4 regions of the [Bacillus] caldolyticus genome follow, and region 3 is predicted to be linked to each of the others. Evidence: predicted binding sites of a transcription regulator. Region 3 holds the regulator's gene; each other region holds the start of a gene.

Region 1 (5,028 bases), 560 kb from region 3:
CCAAAAGCCACACTTCCACCTCATCGCCAACCGCAAACCCTCTCGTTCCGCCCGGCAGCACCATCAAGGCGTTCGCAAAGGCAAGCGAGGTGACGATGTTCGACTTGTCCATGCCGACCGGCTTCACGACAAGCCGACCGTCAACCGCCTCGACCCGGCTGCGCACGAAGCGGGTGAACGGGTTCGGCTTCGGAAAATCGGCGCCAAGGGTGGCTTTCGCTTTTTTCAAATACGGCTTGGCCGAAAACAGCCGCGTGCGCACGACCGGGCGGACAAACAGTTCATAGCCGACGTAGCACGCCGACGGGTTTCCGGATAGACCGAACAGCAGCTTGCCATCAATCTCGGCGACGGTCGTCACGCTCCCCGGGCGCATGGCGATTTTGTTAAACAACACGTTCGCTCCGAGCCGCTTGTAAATGGCGGGCAAATAATCGAAATCCCCGACCGAGACGCCGCCGGTCGTAATGAGCATGTCCACTTGGTCGAGCGCCTGGCGCACGGCGTGAAAGCACGCGTCGAGGTCGTCGGCCAGCTGGCCGAAATAAATCGGCTCGGCGCCGCTTTTGAACACCTGCGCCTCGATCATGTAGGCGTTGCTGTTGCGGATTTTTCCCGGCACAAGCGGTTCAGAGACGTCGAGCAGTTCGCTTCCAGTCGCAAAAATGCCAATCCGCGGCTTTTTCGCCACCTTCACTTCGGCGTAGCCGAACGTCGCCAAGAGCGCCGCCACCCCGGGATTGATGCGCGTTCCTTTTTCGACAAGCGGCTGCCCTTTTTTCGCATCTTCCCCTTGAAACGAAATGTTGTCGCCAGGGCGGAACGGGCGTTTAATGGCCATATACGTTTTTCCATCCCGCTCGTACTGTTTGGCGAGCTCCAACATGACGACCGCATCGCATCCTTGGGGAATTTGCGCCCCGGTCATCAAGCGCACCGCTTGAAACGGGCCGACGGGCTGCTTCGCCACTTGCCCGGCGCCGATCGTTTCAATGACTTCAAACTCGACCGGATGGTCAAGTCCCGCTCCTTCCGAGTCGGCGGCGCGAATGGCAAATCCGTCATACGGCGAGCGGTCAAACGGCGGCACGTCATGGTCAGCACGCAAATCTTCGGCCAAATAGCGGCCATACGACTGGCGAAGCGGCACTGTTTCCTCTTCTCCCACTCCGGCATAACGCATCACCCGATCGATCGCTTCCGATACAGGAATCGGGGTTCGTCTTTCGACCATCTCTCTCTCTCCTTTCGATCATACGGCTGGCGGCAACCATATCGTTCTTTCAACGTTGTTGCCATTGTTGCAGCTGTTTTATGCCTTCTGCCAACTTTTCATCAACGACGCTCGCATCGGCAATATGCCGCAAAATCATCTCCCGCGTTTCGCCAAACAAAGCGGCGGACTGTTCGAGCTCTTTCCTCACTTTATCCGCATAGCGGTATTGTTCCTGAATATAGTTTAGCACGTCTTGGGCTCGATTTTCGACTTGATCGATCAGCTCCATCATCGCCGACCATTTGCGAGCTGTATGGATGCTCATTTGGACAACCGTTTCGATCAAAGATGAAATGGCTTCCGTTTGCTCTAGCGACCGCTCGATTTCCTGCTGCACGGCATCGGTTAGCTGGTGAATCGTTTCCGTGCTGTCCGCCGTATGCTCAGCCAATTTCCTCACTTCAGCGGCGACGACGGAAAACCCTTTGCCATGCTCCCCGGCGCGAGCGGCTTCGATCGAGGCGTTTAACGCGATCAAATTCGTCTGGCCAGCGATTTCTTTGATCACTTTCACAATTTGTTCAATTTCTTGCGAGCGGCCGCGCAACCGATGCATCGCGGCCGATGTCGTTTCCATCTCACTGCCGAGCCGCCCCATCGCCTGCTCCATTTCTTCCGACATGCGGATACCTTCTTTTGCGGCTGCGACCATCTGACCCGCCGTCTCCACCAACGCGTTCCCTTGTTCGCATAAACGGTCGGAAATCGCATATGATGACTTGCTGAGCGTACTGACATTATCAACCTTTTCTTTCGTTCGGTCAACCAGCTGGCCTAATACATGGTGTTGCCCGTTGACCACCTCATGCTGGTGAACGATTTCCTGCAACTCCCCGAGCAATCCTGCCACCGTCTCATGAATGGCTTCCTTTTGTCTCGTGAGCTCTTCTTTCATCTCAGCGAGTTGCCGCTCCAGTTCTGTTTTTTCCTCCTCCCACTGCCTTCCCTTCACCAACGCCCACATATCCGTCTCCCCTTTTCCTTCTCTTGATTGGCTTCTGTTGTCAACACGTTGTATGTTATCTGCTGAACATGTCCGTTCTCATCCACGAAAGCAGACACCGCCTCTGCAAAGAGTCAGCAGAAGTCTGCTTTTTTTCATTGTACGATAAAGAAGAAACGTGCTGTTGTGACGTTTATCACATGGATCGATGTCCACTTTTTTTTACGTATGTGAGATCCGTCACAACACCTTCGCGGAAAACACGGTATGCTGAAGCTGTAACGATTGGATCAATGGAGGGATGGATGAATGGAACAGCGGTTTACTGAACAATCATTGATTGGCGATATTGTTACTCAATTTCCGAAAGCAGCTGATTTGTTTAAAGCGCGGCGCATCGATTTTTGCTGCGGCGGACAGCGCCCGTTAAAAGAGGCCATCGAAGAGCGTGGACTGGATGGCGAAGCGCTCCTTCGCGAGCTGAACACCCTTTACGCGGAGGCGCAAAACAAGCCGACGGGAAACTGGAACGAAGCGCCGCTCGACGAACTCGTCGATCATATTGTAAGAACGCATCACCGCTATTTGAACGAGGAACTGCCGCAGCTCAGCCCATATGTCACGAAAGTGTTGCGCGTGCACGGCATGCACCATCCACATCTGTCCCAAGTGCATAAACGGTTCCATGAGTTAAAAACGGAGCTTGAGCAACACTTGATTAAAGAGGAAACGGGCGCATTCCCGCTCATTTTGCAATTTGCCGACAACCCATCGCCGGAAAACCGGGAAGCGGTCGAGCGAGCCGTCCGCGAACTGGTCAATGAACATGACGCAGCCGGCGATTTGATGAAAGAAATTCGCGACATCACCAACGACTTCACCCCGCCGGAAGATGCGTGCGGCACGTATCGGCTCGTCTACAGCCGGCTCGCGGCGCTTGAAGACGACTTATTTACGCACATCCATTTGGAAAACAATATCCTCTTCCCGCGCGTGTTGGCGGCGGTGAAGGTTTAAAGGAAGAAAGACGCCGATTCGCACTTCCGAAAACATAAACCAAAAACGGGATCGCTTCTTCTATGAAAAGAGCGCTCCCGTTTTTCTTCATCCCCCAATATACGACATTTCAATTTTCGGGCGCTGTTTCGCTGTCTCTGCCGTCCGTTCTTCTGAATAGCGGTCTGTCCGCTCGCTCCAGATGGCGGCGATCAGCGCCTTCAGCTCTTCTTTCCCCGCGCCGGCGCGCAGTTTGTCTTTCAACGACACGCCCTCAGAAGCAAACAAACACGTGTACAGCTTGCCATCGGCGGAAATGCGCGCCCTCGTGCAGCTCCGGCAAAACGTTTCCGTCACCGAGGCGATAAAGCCGACTTCTACGTTCGTGCCCGCGTACCGGTAGCGGCTCGCCACTTCGCCGAAGTACGCTTTTTCAACCGGTTCAAGAGGGTGCATGGCGTTGATTTGTTCATACATCTCTTTTTTCGTCACGACATGGGAGTAATCCCAGCCGTTCGTGGTGCCGACATCCATAAATTCAATCAAGCGGAGCGGAATGCCTTGTTCTTTGAAATAGGCCGCCATCGGCACGATTTGCGAGTCGTTCCACCCTTTTTTGACGACCATGTTCACCTTGACGCCGAGCCCCGCCGCCCGGGCGGCTTCGATGCCTTTCAACACCGGGGTGACGCCGACGCCGATGCCGTTCATTTTTCGGAAAATGTCATCATCCAACGCATCCAAGCTGACGTTGACGCGCTTCAACCCGGCTTCTTTCAGCCGCTGCGCCCATTTCACTAAATGGACGCCATTGGTCGTCAAGCCGATATCGCGCAGGCCGGGAATCGCAGACAGCCGCGCAACAAGCGCGTCCAAATCGCGCCTTAAGAGCGGCTCGCCCCCTGTCAGGCGGATTTTTTCGACGCCCAGCTCGACAAAGCATTCCGATAGAAGCGCCATTTCCTCGACCGTCAACAGCTCGCCTTCCGCCAAAAAGCGAAAATTCGGCCCGAACACTTCGGCCGGCATGCAATAGACGCAGCGAAAATTGCATTGGTCGATCACTGATAACCGCAAGTCGCGAAGCGGGCGGGACAGGCGGTCCATGACGTTCGTTCGGTTGCGCTCGCTCATCGCGCTCCCTCCTTTCTGTTTCGTTCGCCTCATGATGTTGCCAGGCGGCTTTTTTTATTCCCGTAAACGACCGAGTTTCGTCGCAAAGACCAATAAACTGAATGACAATCCGATCGTGACCGCCACCCATGCCCACGCTAACTCCATTCGCCCCGATTCCATGGCCATATAGACGGCGGTCGGGATCGTTTGCGTTTTTCCTGGAATATTGCCGGCAAACATGAGTGTTGCGCCAAACTCCCCGAGGCTGCGGGCAAACGACAGCACTGCCCCGGATAATAACGCGTGTCTGGCAAGCGGCAGCGAAATATGCCAAAACACTTGGCGCTCATTCGCCCCATCGATGCGCGCCGCCCCTTCAATGGTTGGATCGACCGCTTCGAGCCCGGTTTTGGCCGCCTGATACATGAGCGGGAATGACACGACCACGGCGGCCATCACCGCGGCACCGGGCGTAAACAGTACGGTCGTATGAAATGACGTTTCGATCCACTGGCCGATGGGGCTATGTCGGCCAAACAAGACGACGAGCAAAAAACCGACGACCGACGGCGGCAACACGAGCGGCAACATAAACACCGTCTCCACCACTGTCTTGCCGCGAAACCGGCGGCGCGCCATCCGCCTCGCCGCCGCTGTCCCTAAGACCGCGACAATCAAGCCGGCGAGGAGCGATACT
Region 2 (5,028 bases), 390 kb from region 3:
GTGTTTCCACAATGTGAACATCTGTTTTTGTATCGGTTATTCAATAATTGGATAGTTTTTTGAGCTGCATCTAAAGAAAGTGCCTGAACAACAAATTTATACTTATTATTAGCACAGTTGATATTTCCACAGCCAACAACGATGTTATATCTTGACATCTTGAATACCCCTCTTTTATTTATTATTTACTTTACCTCTTATTTAGAAATATATTCTTCGGTTACATGTATATGAAAACTGATTTTTTGATTAGTTAAAGGTTAGGGGTTTTTGGTATATGGTTTTAAAGAATTTAATTGAGCATACACTAGACGTAATGTATTGTTTAGGTAATTATGAGAAAACAAAAACTATTAAGGTTTTATCGTCTAAGCACCTTAGCTAAACGAAGGTTGGGCGACGTATTGGCATCAGCGCATTTTGCGCGAGATGGATTTGACGAGCGATGAGGCGATTGAATTTGCGAAACTGAACGCCAACGTCGTGCAACCGTCGCGCACTGGCATCAATCCGTATTATTTAGGACTGAAAATTTTTGAAGACATTGAAGAGCGGTGGAACAACCCGACTGAGGAGATGAAAAAATACGGCGTCAAGCCGGGGTCGGGGAGGGCGAAAATTTTTGAAGTGCGCGAACTCGAATCCGACATTTCGTTTTTGCGCAACTATTTAACGAAAGAGCTCGTCATGCGCGAAGATATGTATTTGTTCCAAAAACAGGGGAAAGAATATAAAATCGTCGACAAAAACTGGGAGCATATCCGCGACCAACTCGTCAGCATGCGGGTAAACGGCGGATTCCCGTATATCACGGTCAATGACGGCGATTATATGCGCAACGGAGAGTTGTATTTGAAGCATTGGTATGAAGGAATCGAACTCGATCTGAAGTATTTAGAAAAAGTGCTCCCATACATTTATCAGTTGTGGGGCCGTCCGGTCCATATGGAGACGGTCGTCGAGGAAAAGCCGATGTTGTTTACGTATGACGGGAAAACGGTGCATCGGAAATATTTATAACATGAGGGCAGGGATTTCCTGCTTTTTTTGTTTGTCACGATGAATATGTGAAAAATGACACAAATTATTCGAAATCATGCCGGATAGCGTCCCCGATTTTATGAAATAATATGAAGTGGATAATTTGTGATGGTTGTCACAAATTCTTCACCACTGTTTGTTCGCCCGGGGGGATGGATATGTGGAAGCGGCATGAAAAAACGCTTGTGTTCGTTAGCTTTGCTGTTGCGGCTGTTGTCTTGCTTTCCTTGATTGGCCGCTTGTTTTCATAAGGGGGGGATGAATCGTGAACGGTTACGATCCGGTGCTGCTTAGCCGTATTTTGACGGGATTGACGCTGACGGTCCACATCATTTATGCCACGATCGGCGTCGGGATTCCACTGATGATCGCCATTGCCCAGTGGGTTGGGATTCGCAAAAATGATATGCATTACATCTTACTCGCTCGCCGCTGGACGCGCGGTTTTGTCATCACCGTAGCGGTCGGCGTGGTGACAGGAACAGCGATCGGCTTGCAGCTGTCGCTTTTATGGCCGAACTTTATGCAGCTGGCTGGCCAAGTGATCAGCTTGCCGCTGTTCATGGAGACGTTCGCCTTCTTTTTTGAAGCCATTTTCCTCGGCATTTATTTGTATACATGGGATCGGTTCGAAAATCAGAAAAAACATTTGCTTTTGCTTATCCCGGTGGCAATTGGGTCTTCAGCATCAGCCATGTTTATTACGATGGTGAACGCGTTTATGAATACGCCGCAAGGGTTTGAATTTAAAAACGGCGAGCTTGTCAACATCGATCCAATCGCGGCTATGTTCAACCCAGCGATGCCGACGAAAGTCGCCCATGTGCTGGCGACTTCGTATATGACGTCAGCATTCGTGCTTGCTTCGATCGCCGCTTGGCATTTATGGAAAGGCAATCGTCACATTTATCATCGCAAGGCACTTCATTTAATGATGAAAACAGCTTTTATTTTTTCGGTAGCCAGTGCATTGATTGGCGACTTATCGGGCAAATTTTTAGCCGAATACCAGCCAGAAAAGCTGGCGGCTGCTGAATGGCATTTTGAAACGAGCTCCCATGCACCGTTGATCCTGTTCGGCGCGCTCCAAGAAGACGGGGAAGTGAAATATGCCTTGGAAATTCCATATGCCCTTAGCATTTTGGCCCATAACCATCCCGCTGCGGTTGTGACCGGACTGAACGAAGTTCCGGAAGATGAACGCCCACCACTGTACATTCATTACTTATTCGATGTGATGGTCACGATCGGGGTGTTTTTAATGGTTGTCGCAGCCGCGTATTGGCTCGGATCGATTTTCCGCTGGAAGTGGACGGCGAAAAAGTGGTTTTTTGGACTGCTGGTGGCGGGAGGGCCGCTGGCGATGGCTGCGATTGAGGCGGGATGGTACTTAGCGGAAGTCGGGCGGCAGCCGTGGATTTTGCGCGGCTATATGAAAACGGCGGAAGGAGCGACATCGTCGGCGCATGTGGATACGATGCTTGTGTTGTTTTGCCTTTTGTATATGGTGTTAGTAATTGCGAGCGCAACAGTGCTCATCCGTATGTTCCGCCGCAACCCGGTTGAACGGGAGCTGGCAGAGCGGGCCAATAACGGGGAGGTGGCGCCATGACGCTCGAAGTCATTGGCATTTCGGTGTTATGGCTGTTTTTGTTCGGGTACATTATCGTTGCCTCGATTGATTTCGGGGCTGGGTTTTTCAGCGCCTATAGCCATTGGGCAAACAAACAGCATATTTTGCACCGCATCATTCAGCGCTATCTTTCCCCTGTATGGGAAGTGACGAACGTCTTTCTTGTCTTTTTCTTTGTCGGCATTGTCGGCTTTTTTCCGAAAACGGCGTATTATTACGGTTCTATTTTGCTTGTCCCGGCGAGCATCTCCATCATTTTGTTAGCTATTCGCGGCTCGTACTATGCGTTTCATACGTATGGGGGGACGGAACGGAACTGGTATTTAATCGCTTATGGATTGACGGGGTTGTTTATTCCGGCCTCCCTGTCCATCGTGTTGACGATTTCCGAAGGCGGGTTTGTGGAGGCAGGCGCCTCAGGCGTTGCGCTGGATTATGGGAAGCTGTTTGCAAGCCCGTTGTCATGGAGCATTGTGCTGCTCAGTGTGACGAGCGTTCTTTACATTTCTGCCGTTTTCTTAACGTACTATGCGGACGAGGCCAAGGATGAACGGGCGCGGGCGCTGTTGCGCCGCTACGCTCTTCTTTGGAGCGGGCCGACGATGTTGTCAGCGCTGCTCATTATTTACCAGCTCCGCTACCATAATCCCGAGCATTACGCCAACCTATGGAATGTGGCGTGGATGCTGGTCATTTCCTTTTTGTTTTTTGTCATTACCGTTTGGCTGCTTTGGCGGCAGCGGCGGTTCGGCTGGGCGTTTATTGCGCTGTTGTTTCAATATGCGTTCGCCTTTTACGCCTATGGCATTTCACATTATCCGTATTTGTTGTACCCGTATTTGACGATTTATGACGGGTTTACGAATGAGACGATGGCTATGGCGTTGATCGTCGCGTTTATTGCCGGCCTTCTGTTATTAATTCCGTCACTTTATTTGCTTATGCGCCTCTTTTTGTTTAACAAGGCGTACGTTAAAGGAAAATGGGAAGGGGGAAAAGGATAATGCAAACATTTTTGATCATGTATGCGCCGATGATCATCGTCGCCCTGTCGATCATCGCCGCGTTTTGGGCTGGTTTGAAAGATGTGCACGTAAATGAGTAGACACAATTTCAGCGTCTTGGTAATGCATAGTTTGCCGCCAATCGCCCACACTAGCGGATGACAACGAATAGAGAAAGGATGGGCGATGATGAAAGAAATATTGGAGCGTGTGAAAGAGCAGCTGGAACAATCGTTTGACGAACCGCGCTCGACGAGTCTTGATGGGGCGATTCATGAGCTTGAACGGTTAAAAGCGAGCGCCGGGGATAAACGGCAAATGATCGAAGATGTCATCCGTGCGGTGACTCACGCGCGCAATGCGCGAATGGAGCTGGCCGAGGCGGGAGATGAATCGGCGACAAACGCTTTCGCTGAGGCCTATCGGGCGCTCGATCAAGCGATTGAATCGTACAGCGATGTTGATAACGATCCGGTATAAAGCAGATGGGAATGTCCCATCTGCTTTCTTGCTATGCCAGCGGCACGATGGTTAAATCAGTAGCCGATTGGCCACAAACATGGTACAATAACAGCGGAAAAAAAGAAGAAAAAGGTTTTCTAGGGTTCCGCGGCTGCTTTGCGGCCGGCCTGCGACCGAGAGAAAACGCGCGGCATCGCCGCGTGCACGGAGGGACAAAAGCCCGGGAGGAGCATCGTTTCGATCGTTCTCGCGGCTTTTTTATTTTCGCTAAAAAGGGAGGACGGGGCATGGCGTGGGTTTATTTAATAGTTGCTGGTTTGTTCGAAGTTGTATGGGCGATCGCGCTGAAATATACGAACGGGTTTGCCCGCTTTTGGCCTTCTGTTGTGACGATTGCGGGGATGGCGACGAGCTTTTACTTTTTATCACTGGCGATAAAAACGTTGCCGATCGGCACCGCCTATGCGGTGTGGACGGGAATCGGAGCGCTCGGCGCGGCCTTGGTCGGCATGTTGTTTTTAAACGAGCCAGTCAACGCGCCGCGTGTGGCGTTTTTGCTTTGCATTCTTGTCGGAGTCATTGGTTTGAAGTTTACGGCGGGGCAATAAATTGGATTCATTTCTTGTCAAGAAAAAGAGTTGACAACAGGTATAAATATTGAATATCATGAAAATATAAAAACGAATATAGTTTCTTTTGTTAAAGGGGAGTAGCTTTAACAGCAAAGTCGTCAGTTCAGGGCGCATGCCCTCGGCTTTGTTGGCAACGGCGACGTTGTTAGCGAGACCTTTACCGATGTTGGTAAAGGTCTATTTTATTTATGGAGGCCTTTACCAAAGATGGTAAGGGCCTTCTTTCATTTCATGAAACAAAAGGGGGGAAGATAAT
Region 3 (5,028 bases):
TTGGCCGACGAGATTGAGAAAATGATGCGCCAGTCCGAGCTGCCGCTCGCCGTTTGGAGGGTTTGGCTATGATGCGAAACCCTCGGCTGTTTTCGCTTCTGTATTTCGTCTTAGGCTCAATGTTTACGTATTTGGCCATCGAAAGTGCTCATGAAACGGTTTGGAACGTCTCCACCATCGCTTTAGCGGCGCTCGCTGCCTTTGATTTCGGCACCGCCCTTCGCCTTCTTTTCGCCTCAAAACGCTGACCCCCTTCCCGTGATTCGCGCGGGAAGGGACCAGAACATCAATCCCATGACGGTGATCATATCGTGAAAATGGAAACAAAAAAACAAGAGGCCGGCCTCAAAACCCTGTTTTGCGGCTTTTGAGACAGCCCCTTCGTTTGGCCCGGCCTTGCTCGCTTTCCTCTCAATGTTTTTCGTCCCGCCTCACTCATTGCCTTCCTGCTCGACTGCTCGCTGCGCTTTCCGATAGCCGATGCGCGCCACCCAAATGCTTCCTTCATACAAAATGGTGAGCGGAATCATGACGATCACTTGCGACAACACATCCGGCGGCGTAATGACCGCCGCTAAAATAAGCAGCGCTAAATACGCATACTTGCGGATGCGAACAAGAAGCTGCGGCGTAATAAGCCCTAAGCGGGTAAAAAACAGCACAACAATCGGAAGCTGAAATACGATGCCAAACGGCAGCACGAGCTGAAGCAAAAACTGAAAATATTCATTAATGCCGATCATTTGTTGAACCCCTAGTTGGTCAGCCAGCTGGCTCATAAATCGAACGACAAACGGAAACAAGACGAAATAAGCGAAGCTGACGCCTGCTAAAAAAAGAACGATCGACGCCGGGATATAGCTTAACGTCACTTTCCGCTCTTTTTCATACAGACCGGGGCTGACAAACGCCCAAATTTGATACAACAGCACCGGAGTCGACAGCACAGCTGCGATGACAAAGGCAAACTGAAAATACACTTTAATCGGATCGGTGAGGCGGAAGGCGTTCATGGTCAAATGCTTCGCCTCGGCCGTTCGCTGCAAATACAAAATGACATCATCGACAAAAAAGAAACTAACGACAAGCGCCGCAGCAAAAAAGATGAGCACGATGATGAGCCGTTTTCGCAGTTCACCCAGATGCTCATACACCGACATTTCTTTGTCATTCATTGTTTCTCCATCCTGCCTTGTCATCGGTCGGTTTTCGTTTCTTCGTCATCAGCGAGCCCTTTTGTGGCGTCTTTAAACTCGCGAAGCGACTGGCCGAACGACCGCCCTAATTCCGGCAGCTTTTTCGTGCCAAACAGCAACAAAATTGCAGCAACGAGCAACAAATATTTCATGTGTTGTTCTCTCCTTTTACGATGGCGATGGATAGTTTTTCAAAAAATAGACGAGCGACTGCAGCTCAATGGCTAAATCGATATGATGGACGCGAATATGGTTCGGCACGTTCAACCGCGCCGGAGTAAAGTTTAAAATGCCTTTAATTCCTTGGGCGACAAGGCGGTCGGTCAGCGCTTGAGCCGCGGCGGCCGGCACGGTTAAAATGGCGACCGGGATGTTTTCGTGAAGCCGCTCCTCCAACTCATCGAGATGATAGACCGGCACCCCGCCGACTGTCGTTCCTACTTTCCGCTCATCGACATCAAACGCCATCACGATTTTCGTATTGTTGTTTTTCGAAAAATTATAGTTTAAAAAGGCGGTGCCTAAATTGCCGACGCCAAACAAGGCGACTTCGGTCACCTCATCCTCTTCAAGCGTCCGGCGGAAAAACGACAACAAATAATTGACATTATACCCGTATCCCTTTTTACCAAGCGCACCAAAATAGGAGAAATCGCGGCGGATCGTCGCCGGATCGACTTTCACCGCCTCGCTCAACTCGGCAGAGGAGACGCGTTGCTTGCCGGAAGCGTGCAAGTTTTTCAAAAACCGATAGTAAAGCGGCAGCCGTTTGGCGGTTGCCTGCGGAATTTTCGGTTGTTCGTTGCTCATGATCTCATCCCCTAGCTAATCGGTTTTCCGTCGGTAATGGCCAGACTTCCCGCCCGTTTTTTCGACCAAATACGTCGGACCGATGACCATTCCTTTATCAAGCGCCTTGCACATATCGTACACTGTCAACGCACAGACCGAAGCGGCCGTCAGCGCTTCCATTTCCACTCCTGTGCTCCCTTTCGTTTTCACCGTTGCCGTGATGACGAGCTTATGCGCTTCTCCATCGTTTTCCCAAGCAAAAGCAATGTCCACACCCTTTAACATAAGCGGGTGACACATTGGAATAAGGTCAGCTGTCTTCTTCGCCGCCATCACCCCCGCCACTTGAGCGACGGCGAGCACATCCCCTTTCTCGATCGCATTGCTCGTCATTTTTTCGTAAATTTCCCGGCTGACAGTCACGCTCGTTTGCGCCACAGCCACTCGCACAGTATCTTCTTTGTGCGTAATATCAACCATTTTCGCGCGCCCTTGTTCATTGAAATGAGTGAACGATGACAATACAATCTCCTCCATTTATACACTATACACGATTTTTCATCATTCGTCTTTGACCGTTTTCGCGACTTACGTTAAACTATTCGCGAGGTGACGGACATGATCATTTTGCAAGTGCACGGGCTCACGAAATATTTCGGCGCTGACCTTATTTTATCGAATATAAAACTAGAAATACAGTCCCGCGACCGAATTGCCCTTGTCGGCCGCAACGGAGCAGGAAAATCGACATTGTTGAAAATCATCGCCGGTGAACTCTCTTTCGACAGCGGCAAAATCATCAAACCAAACCATATCAAAATCGGCTATTTGGCGCAAAACAGCGGGCTCGACTCGCCGCGTTCCATTTGGGACGAAATGCTTGAGGTATTCACCCCGCTTCTAGGACTCGAAAAACAGCTCGCCGAACTCAGCATGCAACTCGGCGACCCAGACGTACTCGCCGATCCAGCTCGCTATGAAAAAACGCTGAAAACGTATGACGAGCTGCAAGAACAATACAAAGAACAAGGCGGCTACCAATACGAAGCCGATATCCGCTCCGTTTTGCACGGGCTGCAGTTTTCCTCATATGATTATAAAACAACGCCGATCTCGTCGTTAAGCGGCGGACAGCGGACGCGTCTTGCCCTTGGGAAATTGCTGTTGTCCAAGCCGGATTTATTGATTTTGGACGAGCCGACGAACCATTTGGATCTTGAGACGCTCGCTTGGCTGGAGCAGTACTTGCAAGCCTATCCCGGTGCCGTCCTGGTTGTTTCCCACGACCGCTACTTTTTAGACAAAATCGTCACTGACGTATACGAACTGTCGAATGCCACGCTCAAACACTATGCCGGCAACTACAGCCGCTATTTGGAGTTGCGGGCCGAGCAATACGAACAAGAGTTAAGACGGTACGAGAAACAGCAAGAAGAAATCGCCCGACTCCAAGACTTCATCCAGCGCAACATCGCCCGTGCCTCGACGGCCAAACGGGCGCAAAGCCGGCGAAAGCAACTGGAAAAAATAGAACGGCTCGAACGGCCTGTCGGCGATGAAAAATCAGCCTCCTTTTCGTTCTCGATCGATCGACCGAGCGGCTATGAAGTGCTCACCGCTGAAGACATAGCCGTTGGCTATGGCGACGGTGCACCCATCATCCGCCAAATCAGCTTCCGCATCACGCGCGGCGAAAGCGTCGCCCTAGTCGGGCCGAACGGCATCGGCAAGTCGACATTGCTGAAGGCGATCGCCCGAAAACTCCCTATCCAAGCAGGAGAGCTCCGCTACGGCGCAAACGTCCAAATCGGCTATTACGATCAAGACCAAGCTGATTTGTCATCGAACAAACGGGTGCTTGACGAGCTGTGGGACGCCTACCCCGAAAAGACGGAAAAAGAAATTCGCACTGTGCTCGGCAACTTCCTGTTTTCCGGCGATGATGCCTTAAAACCGGTCTCCGCTTTAAGCGGCGGGGAGAAAGCACGCCTGGCGCTCGCCAAGCTGATGCTGCAAAAAGCAAATGTCCTCCTTTTGGACGAACCGACAAACCATCTAGACCTCGACAGCAAAGAAGTGCTCGAGCAAGCGCTCATCGACTACCCGGGAACGATTTTGTTCGTTTCCCACGACCGCTATTTCATCAACCGAATCGCAACAAAGGTGTTTGAACTTTCCAGCGGAGGCCTAACTGAATACTTAGGCGACTATGATTACTACATCGCCAAAAAAGAAGAAATGCGCGAACTGGCGCTCCTGAACGTCCGCCCGACAGAAACGGCAAGTGATTCTGCCAAAACGACATACGAGCAAGAAAAAGAGGAAAAAAAACGACGGCGCCAGCGCCAACGCCGCTTGGATGAAATCGAAGCCGAGATTGCAGCGCTTGAAGCACAAATCGTTGAGATCGAGCAGCAACTTTGTGATCCATCCGTTTACGGCGATTATGAAACGATGCAACGATTGACTCAAGAAAACGACGAGCGGAAGCAGCGAGTCGAAACGTTATTGGCCGAATGGGAACAGCTTTATACTTCACTATAACTGACAACCCGCCTCTGGTTTCGGCGGGTTGTTTTTTAGTTAGTCACATTATCCACAAAAAAATCCACAATTTCCACCATGGAATATAAGTTATTCACCAACTTTTCCACATTATCCACAAACAATAGCTTCCTTTTGCAGGAAAATCACTGTGTATTGTTTTTCTTATTGTTTATAGTGCTTTTCCGCCTTTTCCACATTGTCCACAGATTTGTGGATAAAAATATACACAAACTTTTTTCACACTAGAACAAAAAGGACGATTCGTTTGCCTGCCGCAAACGGATCGCCCTTCGGTGTCTTTCTCGTTTCAGCCCAACCGCCTAGACAAGCGGTAAGCTTGGATTGGCGTTGAGCGCCAAATCAGCCCACTTTCCTTGTTGATATAACACTGTTCCCGCAGCGGCAATCATCGCCGCATTGTCGGTGCATAGCGATAACGGCGGGATGACAAGCTCCACATCGGGGAGCTCTTTCATTTTATCCTGCAGTGCAG
Region 4 (5,028 bases), 300 kb from region 3:
GGGAAATCGTCGGCTATATCGGCGAAAACGGCGCCGGCAAATCCACGACGATCAAAATGTTGACCGGCATTTTAACGCCAACGTCTGGGCGCATTGTCGTCAACGGGATGAATCCCCATAAAGAGCGCGAAAAATTCGTGCGCACGATCGGCGTCGTGTTCGGCCAGCGTTCGCAATTATGGTGGGACATCGCTGTTCAAGAGTCGTTCCGGCTGTTGAAAAAAGTGTACCGCGTCTCGGACGAGCAATATCGCCGCCATATGGCCGAGGTGATTGACATGCTTGAGATCGGCCCGCTGCTTGATAAGCCGGTGCGCAAGCTGTCGCTTGGCCAGCGGATGCGCTGTGAGCTTGCCGCCGCGCTCATTCACAACCCGCCGCTGTTGTTTTTGGATGAACCGACGATCGGCCTTGATGTGCTTGTCAAACTCAACATCCGCCAGTTTTTAAAGCAATTGAATGAACGGTATGGCACGACGATCCTGCTGACGACGCACGATATGTCAGACATTGAAGCGCTTTGCGAGCGGGTCATTATGCTCGATGAAGGGAAAATCATTTACGACGGGTCGCTTGAGCGCCTGAAAGAAAGATGGGGCCAAGGAAAACGGGTCGCCTTTACGTTTGCCGAAGCGGTGACGGCCGCTTTTTTGCAGCAGTTGACTGAAGGGTTGGATGTTGTTTGGAAAAAAGGTGAACAGCCAAACGTTTGGGTCTCGCACGTTCCATCAGGAGGCGTGCCGGAAGTTGTCAGTCGCGTCGCTGCCCGTTGTGCGTTAAATGACATCCATATTCACGAAGTGCCGACGGAGGAGATCATCCGCAATATTTATGAGGAAGGTGCGGTTCATGGGTAAGTATGTCGAAATGGTCCGCATCCGCTTTTTAATGATGCTCGCCTACCGGACAAACTATTACACTGGCATTTTGATTTACGCCATTAACATCGCAGCGTATTACTTCCTTTGGTCGGCTATTTATGGCGGCAAATCATCGATGCAAGGGATGTCGCTTGGGCAAATGACGACGTATGTCGCCATTTCCTGGCTGGCGCGGGCGTTTTATTTTAACAACCTTGACCGTGAAATCGCCATGGAAATCCGCGATGGAAAAGTAGCGATTGAACTGATCCGCCCGTACAGCTATTTAGGGATGAAAGCTGTGCAAGGGCTTGGCGAAGGGCTGTTTCGCCTTTTCTTTTTATCGCTGCCTGGGCTTTTGGTCGTATCGCTTTTTTTGCCGCTTCAGTTTCCGGGACACGCCAAAACGTGGCTGTCTTTCGGCTTGTCGCTTCTATTCAGCTTTATCATTTTTTCGGAGCTGAACTTGCTTGCGGGGGTTGTGACGTTCTTTACGTTCCGAAATGAAGGGTTGCTTAGGGCGAAGCGGTTTATCATCGACTTGTTTTCTGGGCTCATTTTGCCGCTTTCCTTTTATCCTGATTGGGCGCAACGGGCGATGATGTATTTCCCGTTTCAAGCCATCAGCTACATCCCAAGCATGATCATGACAGAAAGTTTTAAAGGTGCTGCTGTCCGTGATGGCCTGCTTCTGCAGGCAACGTGGTGCATCGTATTGCTTTTTCCGATTGGATGGTTATGGAGAGCGGCGAAAAAGCGTCTTGTTGTGCAAGGGGGGTAAACGTTGTTTTACGTATCGGTTTTTTTTCAATACATGGCGCAATATATGAAGACAAAGCTGCAATATCGAGCCGATTTGTTCGTGGAGTGGCTGTCTGACTTTATGGCTCAGGCGGTCAACTTGGTATTTTTGCTGGTTGTGTTCGGCCATACGACGCTGCTTCACGGCTGGTCGCGCGATGAGATTTTGTTTATTTACGGTTTTTTTCTTGTTCCATATGCCGTATTTGGCGCCTTTTTTAACCTTTGGGATTTTAATGAACGATATATTGTGCAGGGGGAAATGGATCGCGTGTTGACGCGCCCGCTAAACAGCCTGTTTCAAATTGTTTTGGAGCGGATGGAGCTCGAATCGTTGCTTGGCGCTGTGCCCGGGCTGATCATTATGCTGTATGCCGGCAGCCGCTTGTCTCTTTCATTTCATTGGTATGATGTCTTCGTGTTTATTTTGTTTGTCATTGGCGGTGCATTGATTTATGCCGGCATTTTCATTTCACTGGCGACGATCAGTTTTTTTGCCGACGCCCGCACATCCATCATGCCGATGATGTACAACATCAGCAGCTATGGCCGCTACCCGATCGATATTTATCATCGCGTCATCCGCTATATTTTAACGTGGGTGCTGCCGTTTGCCTTTGTCGGCGTTTATCCAGCTGCTTATTTTCTTGATAAAAAGGAATGGTACAGTTATGCCTTTTTCACCCCAGTGGTCGGCATGGTTTGCTTCACCGTTTCGGTCATGCTTTGGAACGCCGGGGTGAGACGATATCGCGGGACGGGGAGCTAGGCGCCCCGCCCGTTTTTGTTCATTTGCCATCAAAATGACAAACAATGGTCAAGCAATCGACACAACCTTGTCTGTATCGTTAGCATGTTGTGGCGTAAAATAAAATGTGAATATATTCACAAAAAGGAAGAAGAGGTGAATAGTGATGAAAAACGGGAGAGGAAATCGGGTAGCGGTCGTCGGCACCGGGTTTGTCGGCGCCAGTTATGCGTTTGCCTTAATGAATCAAGGGATTGCCGATGAGATCGTGCTCATCGATGCAAATGAAAACAAGGCTGAGGGCGATGCGATGGACTTCAACCATGGGAAAGTATTTGCGCCGAAGCCGGCTGACATTTGGCACGGCGATTACGATGATTGCCGCGATGCCGATTTGGTTGTCATTTGCGCCGGCGCCAACCAAAAACCGGGCGAGACGCGGCTTGATCTTGTGGACAAAAACATTGCCATTTTCCGCTCGATCGTTGAGTCGGTCATGGCATCCGGATTTCAAGGACTGTTTCTCGTCGCCACCAATCCGGTCGACATTTTAACGTACGCGACGTGGAAATTCAGCGGCCTGCCGCAAGAGCGAGTAATCGGATCGGGCACGATTTTGGACACGGCGCGGTTCCGCTTCTTGTTGGGCGACTATTTCGCCGTCGCCCCGACGAACGTGCACGCCTATATTATCGGCGAACATGGCGACACTGAACTCCCGGTTTGGAGCCAGGCTGATATCGGCGGCGTGCCGATCCGCAAGCTGGTCGAGTCCAAAGGGGAAGAAGCGCAAAAAGAGCTCGAGCGCATTTTTGTCAATGTGCGCGATGCCGCCTACCAAATTATTGAGAAAAAAGGAGCGACGTACTACGGGATTGCTATGGGGCTTGCCCGCGTGACGCGCGCCATTTTGCATCATGAAAATGCCATTTTGACCGTTTCCGCTTACTTGGACGGCCCATACGGCGAACGCGATGTCTACATCGGTGTGCCTGCTGTGATCAACCGAAATGGCATCCGCGAAGTGATTGAAATTGAACTTGACGAGGAGGAGAAAAAATGGTTCCACCGTAGTGCTGCGACGTTAAAAGGTGTATTGGCGCGCTATTTTGCTCAGTAAAGCGCAACGATTGGCTTCATCTGACGGGACGCTGGCTTGTCAAATGGGTCGGGCGATCCGGTGGAATACAGGAGTGCTGCCGATTCAAGCAGGGTGCGGAGGGTCATGCGGTATAATCGCCCGGTTGTCCGCGTATATATGAACGACGGACAAAAATGGGGGGAACGTGATGGATTACGCCTTCCTTGGCATTGTTGCCGCCGTACTGCTCGGCAGCATCACCTCGCTTTGGACAGTGCGCGTGCAAGCGACGCATCGCCTGTCACTCGATAGCTTATGGGTTCTCGTCCAATGGTATTTAACGATGTTGCTCGGTTTTGCCATGATTTATATGATTTTGCAAGTAAACGGCCATGCTGTGTTTACCCCATCCCCAAATAGCGCATCGAAAGATCGTTTGTCGCTGCTTGAAGACAGCTTGTATTTAAGCGGTATGACGCTTTTGTCGGTCGGATACGGTGATGTCACTCCGATCGGCGTCGGGCGGTGGATCGCCATTGCCGAAGCGCTGCTCGGCTACATTATGCCCGCTGTCATCGTGACGCGCACCGTGTTTGACTGGGATCATCGCTGATATGAGTTGCAATTTCCCTTCGTCTTCGCTACGCTAAAAGAAAACGAAGAAGACGGGGGGAACGACATGACGATTGCCATTGGCCAGCCAGCTCCAGATTTCACCTTGCCGGCAAGCAATGGGAAAATGGTTTCGCTGTCTGATTTTCGCGGCCGGTATGTGGTGCTTTACTTTTATCCAAAAGACATGACCCCGGGGTGCACAGCCGAAGCGTGCGACTTTCGCGATCGCCATGCGCAGTTCGCTGAGTTGAACGCCGTCATTTTAGGAGTGAGCACCGACCCGATGAATCGGCATGAGGCGTTTATCGAAAAATATGAGTTGCCATTTTTGCTTCTTTCTGATGAGCGGCATGAAGTGGCCGAGCTGTATGGGGTATGGAAGAAAAAGAAAAATTTCGGCAAGGAATATATGGGCATTGATCGCTCGACATTCATTATCGCCCCCGACGGAACGTTGGTCCAAGAATGGCGCGGGGTGAAAGTGAAGGGGCATGTCGATGAGGCGCTTGCGGAAGTCGCCCGACTAGCGTCATCTAGGTAAGCGTCCAGACAATGTACATCGTTTGGCGTATGATACATAGTAACCTCCTCAAATGAATGACATAAGAGGCGGAAACAATTTCCGCCTCCTTTTTTTGTTAAAATGGCGTCTGAGCCCATATATTAATGGCATCTATATTGACAAATGGCATGTATTCTTTGTAGACTAATTATAAATATTATAAAGTGATAATTTTTTTCACCTTTGCACAGAGAGTGAGGTGCATGACGGTGTCTGACAACGAGCAACTGAAGGAAGCGCTTGACATGCTGAAAAAGACTGGCATACGCATCACGCCGCAGCGTCATGCGATATTGGAGTATTTGATCAGCTCGATGTCCCATCCGACGGCTGATGAAATATACAAAGCGCTGGAAGGGAA

What was found. Region 3 encodes Rex, which represses fermentation and respiration genes when NADH is low (regulators of the CRP and FNR family bind a similar motif). Its sites were predicted from a motif close to TTGTGAAATATTTCACAA; they were not measured.
Region 1: ric (iron-sulfur cluster repair di-iron protein) is a predicted target of Rex. The motif match lies at 2,404-2,421, and genes of this name have one in related genera.
Region 2: CWI35_RS07190 (cytochrome ubiquinol oxidase subunit I) is a predicted target of Rex. The motif match lies at 1,066-1,083, and genes of this name have one in related genera.
Region 4: CWI35_RS07695 (L-lactate dehydrogenase) is a predicted target of Rex. The motif match lies at 2,535-2,552, and genes of this name have one in related genera.

Annotation. Positions count from the first base shown of each region.
Region 1 is NZ_CP025074.1:1,198,541-1,203,568, forward strand. It holds gene CWI35_RS06290 (molybdopterin molybdotransferase MoeA) at 1-1,234, opposite strand, end outside; gene CWI35_RS06295 (methyl-accepting chemotaxis protein) at 1,284-2,240, opposite strand; gene ric (iron-sulfur cluster repair di-iron protein) at 2,529-3,236, shown strand; gene moaA (GTP 3',8-cyclase MoaA) at 3,324-4,349, opposite strand; gene modB (molybdate ABC transporter permease subunit) at 4,404-5,028, opposite strand, start outside.
Region 2 is NZ_CP025074.1:1,368,027-1,373,054, reverse strand. It holds gene CWI35_RS07200 (hypothetical protein) at 1-158, opposite strand, end outside; partial or broken gene CWI35_RS07195 (SpoVR family protein) at 382-1,020, shown strand; gene CWI35_RS07190 (cytochrome ubiquinol oxidase subunit I) at 1,307-2,653, shown strand; gene CWI35_RS07185 (cytochrome d ubiquinol oxidase subunit II) at 2,650-3,678, shown strand; gene cydS (cytochrome bd oxidase small subunit CydS family protein) at 3,678-3,779, shown strand; gene CWI35_RS07180 (hypothetical protein) at 3,868-4,158, shown strand; guanidine-I (ykkC/yxkD leader) riboswitch at 4,267-4,369, shown strand; gene CWI35_RS07175 (DMT family transporter) at 4,428-4,748, shown strand.
Region 3 is NZ_CP025074.1:1,754,711-1,759,738, forward strand. It holds gene CWI35_RS09060 (CPBP family intramembrane glutamic endopeptidase) at 1-72, shown strand, start outside; gene CWI35_RS09065 (YdiK family protein) at 69-248, shown strand; gene tatC (twin-arginine translocase subunit TatC) at 432-1,175, opposite strand; gene tatA (twin-arginine translocase TatA/TatE family subunit) at 1,196-1,348, opposite strand; gene CWI35_RS09085 (redox-sensing transcriptional repressor Rex) at 1,365-2,006, opposite strand; gene moaC (cyclic pyranopterin monophosphate synthase MoaC) at 2,022-2,510, opposite strand; gene CWI35_RS09095 (ABC-F family ATP-binding cassette domain-containing protein) at 2,607-4,532, shown strand; gene tsaD (tRNA (adenosine(37)-N6)-threonylcarbamoyltransferase complex transferase subunit TsaD) at 4,856-5,028, opposite strand, start outside.
Region 4 is NZ_CP025074.1:1,456,693-1,461,720, reverse strand. It holds gene CWI35_RS07710 (ABC transporter ATP-binding protein) at 1-857, shown strand, start outside; gene CWI35_RS07705 (ABC transporter permease) at 850-1,641, shown strand; gene CWI35_RS07700 (ABC transporter permease) at 1,645-2,430, shown strand; gene CWI35_RS07695 (L-lactate dehydrogenase) at 2,576-3,529, shown strand; gene CWI35_RS07690 (potassium channel family protein) at 3,699-4,103, shown strand; gene bcp (thioredoxin-dependent thiol peroxidase) at 4,170-4,646, shown strand; gene perR (peroxide-responsive transcriptional repressor PerR) at 4,871-5,028, shown strand, end outside.